DNA from 4 places in the Edwardsiella tarda ATCC 15947 genome. Region 4 is predicted to be linked to each of the others. Evidence: predicted binding sites of a transcription regulator. Region 4 holds the regulator's gene; each other region holds the start of a gene.
The links. Region 4 encodes PurR, which represses purine synthesis genes. Its sites were predicted from a motif close to CANGCAAACGTTTGCNTG; they were not measured.

Region 1 (3,151 bases), 1.0 Mb from region 4:
CGCCCATCTGCATGGCCATGGTCTGCATGCCGTAACAGACGCCCAGTACCGGGACGCCAGCCTGGAAGACATACTCCGGCGCGCGCGGGCTGCCGCTTTCCGTCGTGCTCTCCGGGCCGCCGGAAAGGATGATGCCGCTCGGGTTGAAGTCACGGATCTGCGCTTCGCTGACATCCCATGCCCACAGCTCGCAGTAAACGCCGATTTCACGTACGCGACGGGCCAACAACTGGGTGTACTGTGAACCGAAATCCAGGATCAGAATGCGGTCTTGATGAATATTTTGCGTCATTAGTGGCTCTATATTGGCAAATTGAACGGGCAAAACGGTACAAACTCAGTGGGTCAGGCAAATGCCTGACCCGGCTCGCCGGATTATGAACCCAGGCGGTAGTTAGGTGATTCTTTGGTGATGGTGACGTCATGCACGTGGCTTTCCTGGATACCGGAGCCCGTGATACGAACGAATTGCGCCTTGGTGCGCAACTCGTCGATGGTCGCACAACCGGTCAGCCCCATGCAGGAGCGCAGGCCACCCATCTGCTGATGGACGATCTCTTTCAGGCGGCCCTTATAGGCCACGCGCCCTTCGATGCCTTCCGGCACCAGTTTGTCGGCGGCGTTGTCGCTCTGGAAGTAACGGTCGGAGGAGCCTTTGGACATCGCGCCCAGGGAGCCCATGCCACGGTAAGACTTGAAGGAGCGCCCCTGATACAGTTCGATCTCACCCGGGGACTCTTCGGTACCGGCCAGCATCGAGCCGACCATGACGCAGGCGGCGCCAGCGGCCAGTGCCTTGGCGATGTCGCCAGAGAAGCGGATGCCCCCATCGGCGATCACCGGGATACCGGTGCCTTCCAGGGCGGCGACGGCGTCGGAGACGGCGGTGATCTGCGGCACGCCAACACCGGTGACGATACGGGTGGTACAGATGGAGCCCGGACCGATACCCACTTTAACGGCGTTGACGCCCGCGTCGGCCAGTGCCTTGGCGCCAGCGGCGGTGGCGACGTTACCGCCGATGATCTGCAACTGCGGGAACTTGGCGCGCGTCTCGCGAATACGCTGCAACACGCCTTCGGAATGACCGTGTGAGGAGTCGATCAGCAACACGTCGACACCGGCTTCTACCAGGGCGGCAATGCGCTCTTCGTTACCGGCACCGGCACCGACGGCGGCACCGACGCGCAGGCGACCGTGCTCATCCTTACAGGCGTTCGGCTTACGCTCGGCCTTCTGGAAATCTTTTACCGTGATCATACCGCGCAGATGGAAGCTATCGTCCACCACCAGCGCCTTCTCAACGCGCTTCTCGTGCATGCGCTGTAGCACTACTTCGCGGGCCTCACCCTCTTTCACCGTCACCAGACGCTCTTTCGGCGTCATCACGGCGGTCACCGGCAGATCCAGATCGGTCACGAAGCGCACGTCGCGGCCCGTGATGATGCCCACCAGCTCATTACCTTCGGTCACCACCGGGTAACCGGCGAAGCCGTTACGCTCGGTCAGCGCCTTGACTTCGCGCAGGGTGGTGGTCGGCGTGACGGTCTGCGGATCGGTCACGACACCGGATTCGTGCTTCTTCACCCGGCGCACTTCATCGGCTTGACGCTCGATGGACATGTTTTTGTGGATAAAACCGATACCGCCTTCCTGCGCCAAGGCAATCGCCAGGCGTGCCTCGGTGACGGTGTCCATCGCGGCGGACAACATCGGAATATTTAGGCGGATAGAGGCAGTCAGCTGAGTGCCAAGTTCGGCGGTATTCGGCAGAACGGTAGAATGGGCAGGAACTAAGAGAACGTCGTCGAACGTCAGGGCTTCTTTAACAATACGTAGCATGAGCAATATCTCACCAGAGTGGAAGGTCAAACCAGATTTAATATTGCCGCGGCATTATACAGGCCGGAATCGGTTGCCTCCAGCATTTTTTTCAAAAATATCTTGCGATGCATGTTCATGCATGTAGTATCGACTAATTAACAGTATGATTTTAAGTTTGATCTAGGTCACATGACGCAGCCTGTTACCCCCACCATCTTTACCGTCAGCCGGTTGAACCAGACCGTGCGCCAACTGTTGGAGCTGGAGATGGGGCAGATCTGGCTGTCGGCCGAAATCTCCAACTTCTCCCAACCCGCCTCCGGCCACTGGTACTTTACCCTTAAGGATGACAAGGCCCAGGTGCGTTGCGCCATGTTTCGCAACAGCAACCGGCGCGTCACCTTCCGCCCGCAGAATGGCCAACAGGTGCTGGTCCGAGCCAGCATCACCCTGTATGAGCCGCGCGGCGACTACCAGCTGATCGCCGAAAGCATGCAACCCGCCGGTGACGGCCTATTGCAGCAACAGTTCGACGCACTCAAGCAACGTCTGCAAGCCGAGGGATTATTCGACATCCGCCATAAGCAGCCCTTGCCGCAGCCGGCACGTTGCGTCGGGGTGATCACCTCGGCCAGCGGGGCGGCGCTGCACGATGTGCTGCATGTGTTGCGCCGGCGCGATCCGGCCCTGCCGGTGGTGATCTACCCCAGCGCGGTGCAGGGGGCCGAGGCTCCGGCGCAGTTGGTTGGCGCCATCGAACGCGCCAACCAACGGGCGGAGTGTGACGTCTTGATCGTCGGACGCGGCGGCGGATCATTGGAGGATCTGTGGAGCTTTAACGACGAGCGAGTCGCGCGGGCGATCTTCGCCAGCCGTATCCCCATCGTCAGCGCCGTGGGCCACGAGACCGACGTCAGCATCGCCGATTTCGTCGCCGACCTGCGTGCGCCGACCCCCTCGGCGGCGGCGGAAGTGGTCAGCCGTAACCGTGATGAGTTACTACGCCGCCTACTGAGTCAGCGTCAGCGCCTGGAGATGGCGCTGGACTATGCCCTGGCGCGCCAGCGTCAACGTCTGCAACAGCTACACCACCGCCTGGCGCAACAGCATCCCCAACTGCGCCTGGCGCGCCAACAGGCGCAGTTACTCGTCCTGCGCCGCCGTCTGGCGCAAGCCATGGATACCCGTCTGCGTCTGGCGGAACGGCGTTGGCGCCACGGAGCCGAACGTCTCGCCCAACACTCACCGCAACATAGCCTGCGCAACCGGGCCTACCAACTGCAGCAGCTGCAACACCGCCTAGAGAGCCAGCTGCAACGGCGCATGG
Region 2 (3,151 bases), 1.7 Mb from region 4:
CTCGTCGCTGTCTGCCCGTACCCGATAGGGGCAGGCGAGCGAATCCAGACGAGGCCGCGGAGGCGGAAGAGGTGGCGGGATATCTTCTAGTTTATGCCGTAATTGCGCTGGAGGCTCAAGAGGGAGCGTTCCGAAAGGAGAGGGCGGGCCAGGGCAGCCCACCGAGAATGCGATTAGCGGGCTGTTTCCTGTGGGAAGATCAGGTTCAGTACGATGGCGGTGATGCCGCCAGCCGCGATACCGGAGGCCAGCAGTGTCTTCAGCCATTGTGGTGCGAACTGCAGGATTTCCGGCTGCTGGGATACCCCGAGTCCAACGGCCAGTGACAGGGCCATGATCATGATGGCGCGGCGGTTGAGCGGTTCACGCGAGACGATACGTACGCCTGAGGCGGCGATGGTGCCGAACATGACGATGGTCGCACCACCGAGTACCGGCTCGGGAATGTGTTGGACAAAGCCGGCCACCGCCGGGAATAGCCCCAGCAGGATTAACATCAGCGCTACCACAAAGCCCACCTTACGGCTGGCGACACCCGTCAACTGGATCACGCCATTATTTTGGCCGAAGCAGGAGTTGGGGAAGGTGTTGAAGACGGCGGAGAGCATCGAATTGAGACCATTCGCCAGTACCCCGCCTTTCAGTCGCTTCATATACAGCGGCCCGGACACCGGCTGCTCCGAGACATCCGAGGTGGCCGTGATGTCGCCAATGGTTTCCAGCGAGGTCACCATAAACACCAGCATCAGTGGGATCAACAGGTTCCAGTCGATGCCCAGGCCATAATATAGCGGCGTCGGCACGGTAAGCAGTGGGGCAGTGTTTGGCTCGGCTGCCGATGAGGGCAACATGTCTAGCGCCCAGGCTAGGGCGTAGCCGACGGTCATGGCGATCACCAATGAGGCGACGCGTAGATAGGGGTTACGCTGGCGATTGAGCAGGATGATCACCAGCAGTACCGCCCCGGCCAGCAACAGATTACGCGGCGCACCGAAGCTGTGATCGTTCATCGCGGCGTAACCGCCGCCGATGGAGATGAGACCGACTTGAATCAGCGACAGGCCGATGATCATCACCACGATGCCGGAGACCAGTGGCGTGATGATGCGGCGAGCCAGATGCAGGAAGCGGGACAGGATGATCTCGGTACAGGAGGCCAGCATTAGGGTACCAAACAGCGTCGCCATCATGGTCGGAATATCCGCGCCACCCGTTTTCAAGGCCATACCCCCCATGATCAAGGGGGTGACAAAGTTAAAGCTGGTGCCTTGAATCGACAATAACCCCGAACCGACCGGGCCCCAGGTCTTGATTTGTAGCAGCGAGGCTAATCCCGAGGCGAAGAGCGACATGCTGATAATGTGCTGCGTATCCTGGGCCGGTAGGCCGAGTGCCTGGCAGATCAGTAGTGCGGGGGTGATCACGGCGACAAACATCGCCAGCAGATGCTGGCAGGCGGCAAACAGGGTTTGCGCCAATGGCGGACGATCATCCAGGCGATAAATCAGTTCGCTGGTCGTGGCCGGAGCTGTGTGTGACGGGCATGCAGGGTTGAGCTCTGTGGTATGTGTGGTCATGAGTACGGCATCCAGGATCGACAATGGGCGCATTTTAATGATCTAGCGCACAAAAGCAAACGTTTGCGCGTGGGTGGGGGCTCTTTTTTTCGCGCTTTTGCGTACATCAGTTTTTTTCTCTAAAAACTTGCTGCACCATAACCTTTGCCTTTACATTGGTGGATTCCAAAACTGTACTAAGAAGGTGTGTTTATATAACTTTCTGAAATATAAAAACTATATGGAGTACCTGAATGTATCATATGGACATTTACGGCACGTTGGTTGCCGCGACGCTGGTGTTATTGCTGGGGCGTCAGATGGTGCAAAAAATACCATTACTCACCAAATACACTATCCCCGAACCGGTGGCCGGCGGTCTGCTGGTCGCCTTGGCCCTGCTCGTTTTGAAGAAGAGTGTCGGATTCGAAATCGACTTTGATATGTCGCTGAAGGATCCATTGATGTTGGCCTTCTTCGCTACGATCGGTTTGAACGCTAACCTGGCGAGCCTACGGGCGGGTGGCAAAGCCCTCAGCATCTTCCTGTTTGTCGTGGTTGGTTTGCTGATCGTGCAGAATGCGATCGGTATCAGCATGGCGAAGCTGTTAGGGCTGGATCCGTTGATGGGGTTACTGGCCGGCTCGATCACTCTCTCTGGCGGTCACGGCACCGGAGCGGCCTGGAGTAAGCTATTTATTGAACGCTACGGCTTCCAGAATGCCACCGAAGTCGCGATGGCTTGCGCCACCTTCGGCCTGGTGCTCGGGGGGTTGATCGGTGGCCCGGTAGCGCGTTATCTGGTTCAGCGCTCCTCGACCCCGGATGGGGCTCCGGATGACAACGCCGTACCCAGCGCCTTTGAGAAGCCGCAGAGTGGGCGAATGATCACCTCACTGGTGCTGATTGAGACCCTGGCCCTGATCGTCATCTGCCTGACGGTTGGTCAGTTGATTGCCGGTTGGCTGCGTGGCTCTGCACTGGAGCTGCCAACCTTCGTTTGCGTGCTGTTCGTCGGGGTGATCCTGAGTAATACCCTGTCTAAGATCGGTTTTTATCAAGTCTTCGAACGCGCCGTTTCGGTACTGGGTAACGTCAGCCTCTCTCTGTTCCTGGCGATGGCGCTGATGAGCCTCAAGCTGTGGGAGTTGGCTTCACTGGCGTTGCCGATGTTGGCCATCTTGGCCGTACAGACGTTGGTGATGGCGTTGTATGCCATCTTCGTCACCTATCGGGTGATGGGCAAGAATTACGATGCGGCGGTATTGGCGGCGGGGCACTGTGGTTTTGGCCTGGGGGCAACCCCAACGGCTATTGCCAACATGCAGGCGATCACCGAGCGCTTTGGCCCTTCTCACCTGGCCTTCTTGGTGGTACCGATGGTGGGGGCTTTCTTTATCGATATCGCCAACGCCATCATCATCAAGCTGTATTTGATGCTGCCATTGTTCGCTCAGGTGCTTGGCTAAGCCGAGGCGGGCGATTAGGCGTTAGAGTAGCGATCGCCCGCCGGTAGCCAGCGTTCGATCAGTGCCTGCGCATGTTGTGGGTAGGCGCTGTGTAGATGGCGCGCGATGCGTTGCACCTCGGGGATC
Region 3 (3,151 bases), 150 kb from region 4:
AAACATACGATAGAAACGCTCGCTGTAGTTGGCACTGATCTCTGGCCAACACGCCTGAAAACGCTGATACCATGCCATCAAGGTACGATCATAATCCGGTCCGAAGCTGTGCCAATCCTCCATGACAAACAGCCCTTCGCTGTGCGTCGCGATGTGCGCCACAGAAGGTAGACAGCCATTAGGGAAGATATACTTATTGATCCAGGCATCAACATTGAGATCGGTCTGATTCGACCCGATGCTGTGCAACAGGAACAATCCATCGGGTTTGAGATTACGCGCCGCGACTTCAAAGTAAGTACGATAATTCTTCGGCCCAACGTGCTCAAACATCCCAACGGAAACGATGCGATCATAGTTGTTGTTCAGATCGCGATAATCCTGTAGCAGGATCTTCACATCCAATCCTTGGCAGCGGGCCTGCGCCATCTTCTGCTGCTCGGCGGAAATGGTGACCCCTTCGACGGAGACCCCATAATGTTCCGCAGCGTAGTGTGCCAATCCTCCCCAACCACAACCGATATCCAGCAACTTCATGCCAGGCTCGAGCTGTAACTTGTCACAGATTAACTTCAATTTATCTTGCTGCGCCTGCTCCAACGTCTCGGCCTGTTTCCAGTATGCACAGGAGTATTGCATGTAAGGGTCGAGCATCCGACTAAACAGATCATTACCCAGATCGTAGTGCTCCTTACCCACGATCCAAGCGCGCTTACGGCTCTGGAGATTAAACAGACGCGCAGAGGCGATGCGCACGATATCGGCGAAATGCTTCGGTAGTTGGCTGTCGAGGCCCGCGGTGAGAATCCGCTGGAAGAAGATATCCAAGCGTTCGCACTCCCACCAGCCATCCATATAACTCTCCCCCAAACCGAGGGAACCCTCTTGTAGGACTCGGTGAAAGAACTCTGGGTTTTTCACCTGGATATCATAGGGTTGGCTACCATTTATCGCAATTCCGGCCCGGTTCAGCATCTCTTCCGCGATGCGATACCAGTTATCCTGTTTTAATGCGCTTTCTTCAATACAGGTCGCACTACTCATTACACATACCTTCCCGCCGTACTCATGCATTCCCGCGTTCATACCGCGCTGTTGAAGTCTTAAACGGTCGGATCCCTTCCGGCCAAAAGCATTTATCATACAATATTATTTATATTACAAAGCTTCAAGCCTCGATGGCTGATGCCGCACGGACAGGGATCTGAACAAAACGTGCCTTTCTACCCCCATCACCGGCGTTTTTTCAGTATATATCTGCTTCCCGTCACGAAAATCACCTCCCACGTTATAGCGCACAAAGTGGCAAACCCTGGTCAGGCTCACTGATATAACAATATGAAATTAAATTGCTTTTATTATTTTTTCCTTTTTGTTGCGCATTGTAAAAAAATCTTTCACGTTGCCACGCAAACGTTTTCGTATATACTGCCGGCGACCACGCTCACATGGAATACAGGAACAGATCATGCAGCTCATCGGAACCGCCCTTCGTCCTCATGCCACTCGGATCATGTTGTTAGGTGCCGGAGAACTCGGCAAAGAGGTCGCCATTGAGGGCCAACGCCTCGGGTTGGAGGTCATCGCCGTCGATCGCTACGCCGATGCACCGGCGATGCAAGTCGCTCATCGCAGCCATGTCATCGATATGCGGGATGGCGAGCAGCTATGCGCCCTGATCGAACGTGAGCGTCCTGACTACATCGTGCCGGAGATCGAGGCCATCGCCACCCAGACGCTAGATCAGTTGGAGAGTGATGGCGTCCGCATCGTGCCCAGCGCCCGCGCAGTGCAATTGACCATGAACCGAGAAGGTATTCGCCGTCTGGCCGCCGAAACGCTGGGGCTACCCACCTCCCCTTACCGTTTTGCTCGTGATATCGCGGCATTTCGCCAGGCCGTGAGCGAGATCGGTTATCCCTGCTTCGTCAAGCCGGTGATGAGTTCATCGGGGAAAGGGCAAAGCATCCTACGCAACGCCAGCGAGATCGACGCCGCCTGGCACTATGCTCGGGAAGGTGCCCGTGGCGACGCCACCAGCGTCATCGTCGAAGGCGAGGTTTGTTTCGATTTTGAAATCACCCTGCTGACCATTCAAGCCAGCGATGGGATCCATTTCTGCGCGCCGATCGGCCATTACCAACAGGCGGGGGATTATCGTGAATCCTGGCAGCCCCAGGCGATGAGCGCCGTGGCGCTGGAACGGGCGCAGACGATCGCCGCCCAGGTGGTACGCGCCCTCGGCGGCTATGGTCTGTTTGGTGTCGAACTCTTTGTCTGTGGCGACGAGGTGATCTTCAGCGAAGTCTCGCCTCGCCCCCACGATACCGGGCTGGTGACCCTGGTGTCCCAAGATCTCTCCGAGTTTGCCCTGCACGTCCGCGCCTTTCTGGGCCTACCGATCGGTCCCATTCGTCAATTCGGCCCCAGCGCCTCTGCCGTGCTACTCCCGCAGTTACACAGCGACGACGTAAAATTTACCAACCTGGTACAGGCCCTAGGCCCGGCCAGCCAGCTACGTCTGTTCGCTAAACCCCAGATCGACGGGGCGCGGCGCCTCGGTGTCGCCTTAGCCTGGGGTGAGAGTATCGACCAGGCCCGTCAACGCGCACGCGCCTGCAGCAACGCGGTCATCATTCAGCCTTAAGCGCCTAGGGTGCCCAACCAGGCACCCTGATTACGGCTGCCCCGCGTCATCGTCATCCTCCGCCTCATCGTCGAAGGCTACCCGCACCTGAGCCCCGCGATGGGCGGCACGGATCTCGGCCGCCACTTGCGCGATAGCCTCGCCGCTACTCATCCCCTGCGCCATCAGCGCCTGAATACGCTCCGCCGCCTGCTGCTGTTCTGCATGGCTCAATGCCGGCATACCACCAACCATATAACCTCTCCTCTTATTTAGCCTTGCCGCAGTATATACCAAGCTCGCGACGAGAGCAGCGCGCGCTAATTGCCGTATGCCCCGCATCCGTAGATAATCGAACGCTATTCTTTATCGACCCAGAGAGCTGTGCCGCACCATGACTGCGACCCCTAAACTGACCCTGTGCGATCTGCCCTATCGACCCGATGCGGCGCTACATTACTTCACCCCGCTGGCGCATCAGCCCTGGGCGATGTTGCTCAGCTCCGGCCAGGCCGACCATTCTCA
Region 4 (3,151 bases):
CATAGCGCCACTGTTGCGGCCAGCGCAAGGGAAACGGCCAACGCTGTGCCAGGGAGATCAGCAGTAACATCAGGTAGACGCTTGCCGTGAGGCCTAAGGCGATGGGCCAATAGAGTGCGATTCGTCCTCTCATCTGCCGCTGATGGCGGCGTGGCGGCCGGCGGCAATAGTGGATCCAGACGCGTTCGATAGCGAACCAGATCAGCAGCGCCAGGGCGTTGAGTAACAGCAACACCAGCGCACCGAGCGCCGCCAGCGCGCCCTGCTCACCGTCGCTGATCCATTGCCATAAGAGTTGCGCAAACAGATAGGGACGTTGCGGGCCAAGCAACAGGGCCAGATCCAGCGCCGAGAGCGAGAAGGCCAGCACGCAGAACATCGGCAGGCGTAAGCCGGGCAATAACTGCGGCACCACGATACGCCACCATCCCTGGCTCGGTGGATAGCCGAGCGCGGTGGCGGCACTAAGTTGTTGCGCCGCCGCGCAGCGTTCGGCCTGAGCCAGCACCAGCAGATAGAAGAAGGGGGTCTCCTTGAGCAGGAGCAGCAGCATCAGGCTCAGGGCATAGGGATCGTTGGGCAGCGGCAAATCGGGGGGGTGCTGCCAGCCGAACAGTGGTGCCAACAGGCGCCACACGAGGCCGGTGGGAGCCACGAGCATCAATAGGCCGGTGGCCAGGGCGATATGGGGGGCGGCGAGTAGTAGGGCCGGCGTCAGGCGATGGCGGCGCCGCTGTTGTAGCGTCCGCCCGGCCAGCGCTAACCCGAGCGTTAGCGCCCCCAATGAGGCGCCGAGGCTACTGAGCAGCGAGAGCAGTAGACTGCCGCCCAGTGCGGGCCAGTGCAGCAGTTGTTGCCAGGTGCTCGCGAGATCCCCCTGTTGCAGCGGCAGCAGGGTGGCGGGCAGCATCGCCGCCAGCGGCAATAACCCAGCTAGCAGTACCAGTAGCGGGAAGATCGCCAGCCGTGACACGCTTAGCGACGGTAATCGATGAACGGCCCATCGGCGACGGAGCGTCGCTCGACCAGTTTGGGATGCACCTCGATGGTCTTGGCGTCTTCACGCTTACTGGTGATGCGATCGAGCAGCATGTCAAACGCCATGGCGCCGAGACGCTCCTTCGGCTGGTGAATGGTGGTCAACGCCGGGGTAAAGTAGCGCGCGTTGCGCACGTTATCGTAGCCGATGACGGAAATATCTTGCGGCACGCGCAAGCCCATCTCATCTGCCGCACAGATGGCCCCCATCGCCATGATATCCCCGCCGACGAACACGGCGGTCGGGCGCTGTTTCTGAGCCAGGATGTTTTGCATCGCTGCGTAACCGGACTCCGGCTCGAAATCACCCTCGACGAGCCACTCGGGTTGCGGAGTAATGTTAGCCTCTTGCAGCGCCTTGATGAAGCCACGCAGACGGCCGCCGCCGGTGTTGCGCGATCCCGGGCCGGTGATGGCGCCAATATCGCGATGGCCGCGTTCGATCAGGTAGCGGCCAGCCAGATAGCCACCCTCGAAGGCGTTGTCCTGGATCGCATCGGTGAAGTCGCTACGCCGTGTACCCCAGTCCATGACCACCATCGGGATATGGCGGTAATCCTCCAGGATCTCCAGCAGATTCTCGGGGTACTCGGAGCACATGACCAGCAGACCATCGACGCGTTTCTGCGCCAACATGGCCAAATAGGCCTTTTGCTTCTCCAGATTGTTGTGGGAGTTGCACAGGATCAGGGTATAGCCCTGGCTGTAACAGCTGTTCTCGACCGACTCGATGACCTCGGCGAAGTAAGGCGCCTCGCTGGAGGTCGCCAACAGGCCGATGGACTTGGTATGGTTAACCTTCAGACTACGGGCAACGGCGCTGGGCGAGTAGTGTAGCTCTTTGATGGCCTCCCACACGGCGGCTTTGGTTTCGTCGGCGACAAAGCGAGTTTTATTGATGACGTGAGACACCGTGGTGGTCGACACGCCTGCGCGTTTTGCCACATCTTTAATCGTTGCCATGAAACAAATGACTCCTAGGCGTACGCGGTGCGTCGCCGGTTTGTTAATCGTTTGCCTGCGTGTAACGACGCCCGCGCAAATCTCGGTAGTACAGCATCGCTGCGGTTGCGCAAATAGGGTGACGTGTGTCGTTTCTTGTTTAAAATTATAACGTCGCCACGCGGCAGTAAACCGCAAATTCTGGCTGATCTTACGCAAAAGGGGAAGCACTAATTAGCGATTTGCGCAGGATGTAATCATAAGATTTTCTGCGTGTTTTAATGAGTGATTTATGTAAAAATGATTTAACACAGATTTAGCGTGTTTGCTTTATGGGCAAAAATTGATATAGAACGTAAAACAAGAGGTGTCAAAATGGAAAGCGATCTGAAATATTCCTTGGTGACCACGGTGGTAGCCCTGTCGCTGATCGTCGTCGCAGGCCTGATTGTCGCACTACATTGAGAGTGAGCCAAGGCGGCGGGGACAGAGCCGGAGGCAAAGAGAAAAGGCGCTCAAAGAGCGCCTTTTTTATCACCGGATGATCGGGATCAGGCCAGGTTCTGCGCGACGAATTCCCAGTTAACCAGCGCCCAGAAGTTTTCCAGGTATTTCGGACGGGCGTTACGATAGTCGATGTAGTAGGCGTGTTCCCATACGTCGACGGTCAGCAGCGGCTTGTCTTCACCCGTCAGCGGGGTGGCGGCATTAGAGGTGTTGACGATGGCCAGGCTGCCATCCGCCTTTTTCACCAGCCAGGTCCAGCCGGAGCCGAAGTTGGCGACGGCAGACTTGGTCAGCGCTTCCTGGAAGGCGGCGAAGGAGCCAAAGGCCGCGTTGATCGCGTCGGCCAACGCGCCGGTCGGCTCGCCACCGCCGTTCGGAGAGAGGCAGTGCCAGTAGAAGGTGTGGTTCCATACCTGAGCGGCGTTGTTGAAGATACCGCCGCTGGAGGTCTTGATGATCTCTTCCAGAGACTTACCTTCGAACTCGCTCCCCTTGATCAGGTTGTTCAGGTTAACCACATAGGTGTTGTGGTGCTTACCGTAATGGTATTCCAGGGTTTCGGCGGAGATATGCGGCTCCAGCGCATTCTTGGCGTACGGTAATGCAGGTAATTCAAATGACATAGCTCTCTCCTTAATGCTTTTGTGACAAGCCGGTTGAACCG

Region 1: guaB (IMP dehydrogenase) is a predicted target of PurR. The motif match lies at 1,905-1,922, and genes of this name have one in related genera.
Region 2: DCL27_RS00100 (nucleobase:cation symporter-2 family protein) is a predicted target of PurR. The motif match lies at 1,630-1,647, and genes of this name have one in related genera.
Region 3: purT (formate-dependent phosphoribosylglycinamide formyltransferase) is a predicted target of PurR. The motif match lies at 1,407-1,424, and genes of this name have one in related genera.

The regions. Positions count from the first base shown of each region.
Region 1 is NZ_CP084506.1:731,668-734,818, reverse strand. It holds gene guaA (glutamine-hydrolyzing GMP synthase) at 1-292, opposite strand, end outside; gene guaB (IMP dehydrogenase) at 376-1,842, opposite strand; gene xseA (exodeoxyribonuclease VII large subunit) at 2,014-3,151, shown strand, end outside.
Region 2 is NZ_CP084506.1:18,729-21,879, forward strand. It holds gene DCL27_RS00100 (nucleobase:cation symporter-2 family protein) at 174-1,577, opposite strand; gene gltS (sodium/glutamate symporter) at 1,811-3,025, shown strand; gene recG (ATP-dependent DNA helicase RecG) at 3,040-3,151, opposite strand, start outside.
Region 3 is NZ_CP084506.1:1,902,134-1,905,284, forward strand. It holds gene cfa (cyclopropane fatty acyl phospholipid synthase) at 1-1,044, opposite strand, end outside; gene purT (formate-dependent phosphoribosylglycinamide formyltransferase) at 1,469-2,647, shown strand; gene DCL27_RS08790 (YoaH family protein) at 2,678-2,881, opposite strand; gene pabB (aminodeoxychorismate synthase component 1) at 3,021-3,151, shown strand, end outside.
Region 4 is NZ_CP084506.1:1,749,077-1,752,227, forward strand. It holds gene DCL27_RS08135 (ABC transporter permease family protein) at 1-973, opposite strand, end outside; gene purR (HTH-type transcriptional repressor PurR) at 976-2,001, opposite strand; gene cydH (cytochrome bd-I oxidase subunit CydH) at 2,356-2,445, shown strand; gene sodB (superoxide dismutase [Fe]) at 2,532-3,110, opposite strand.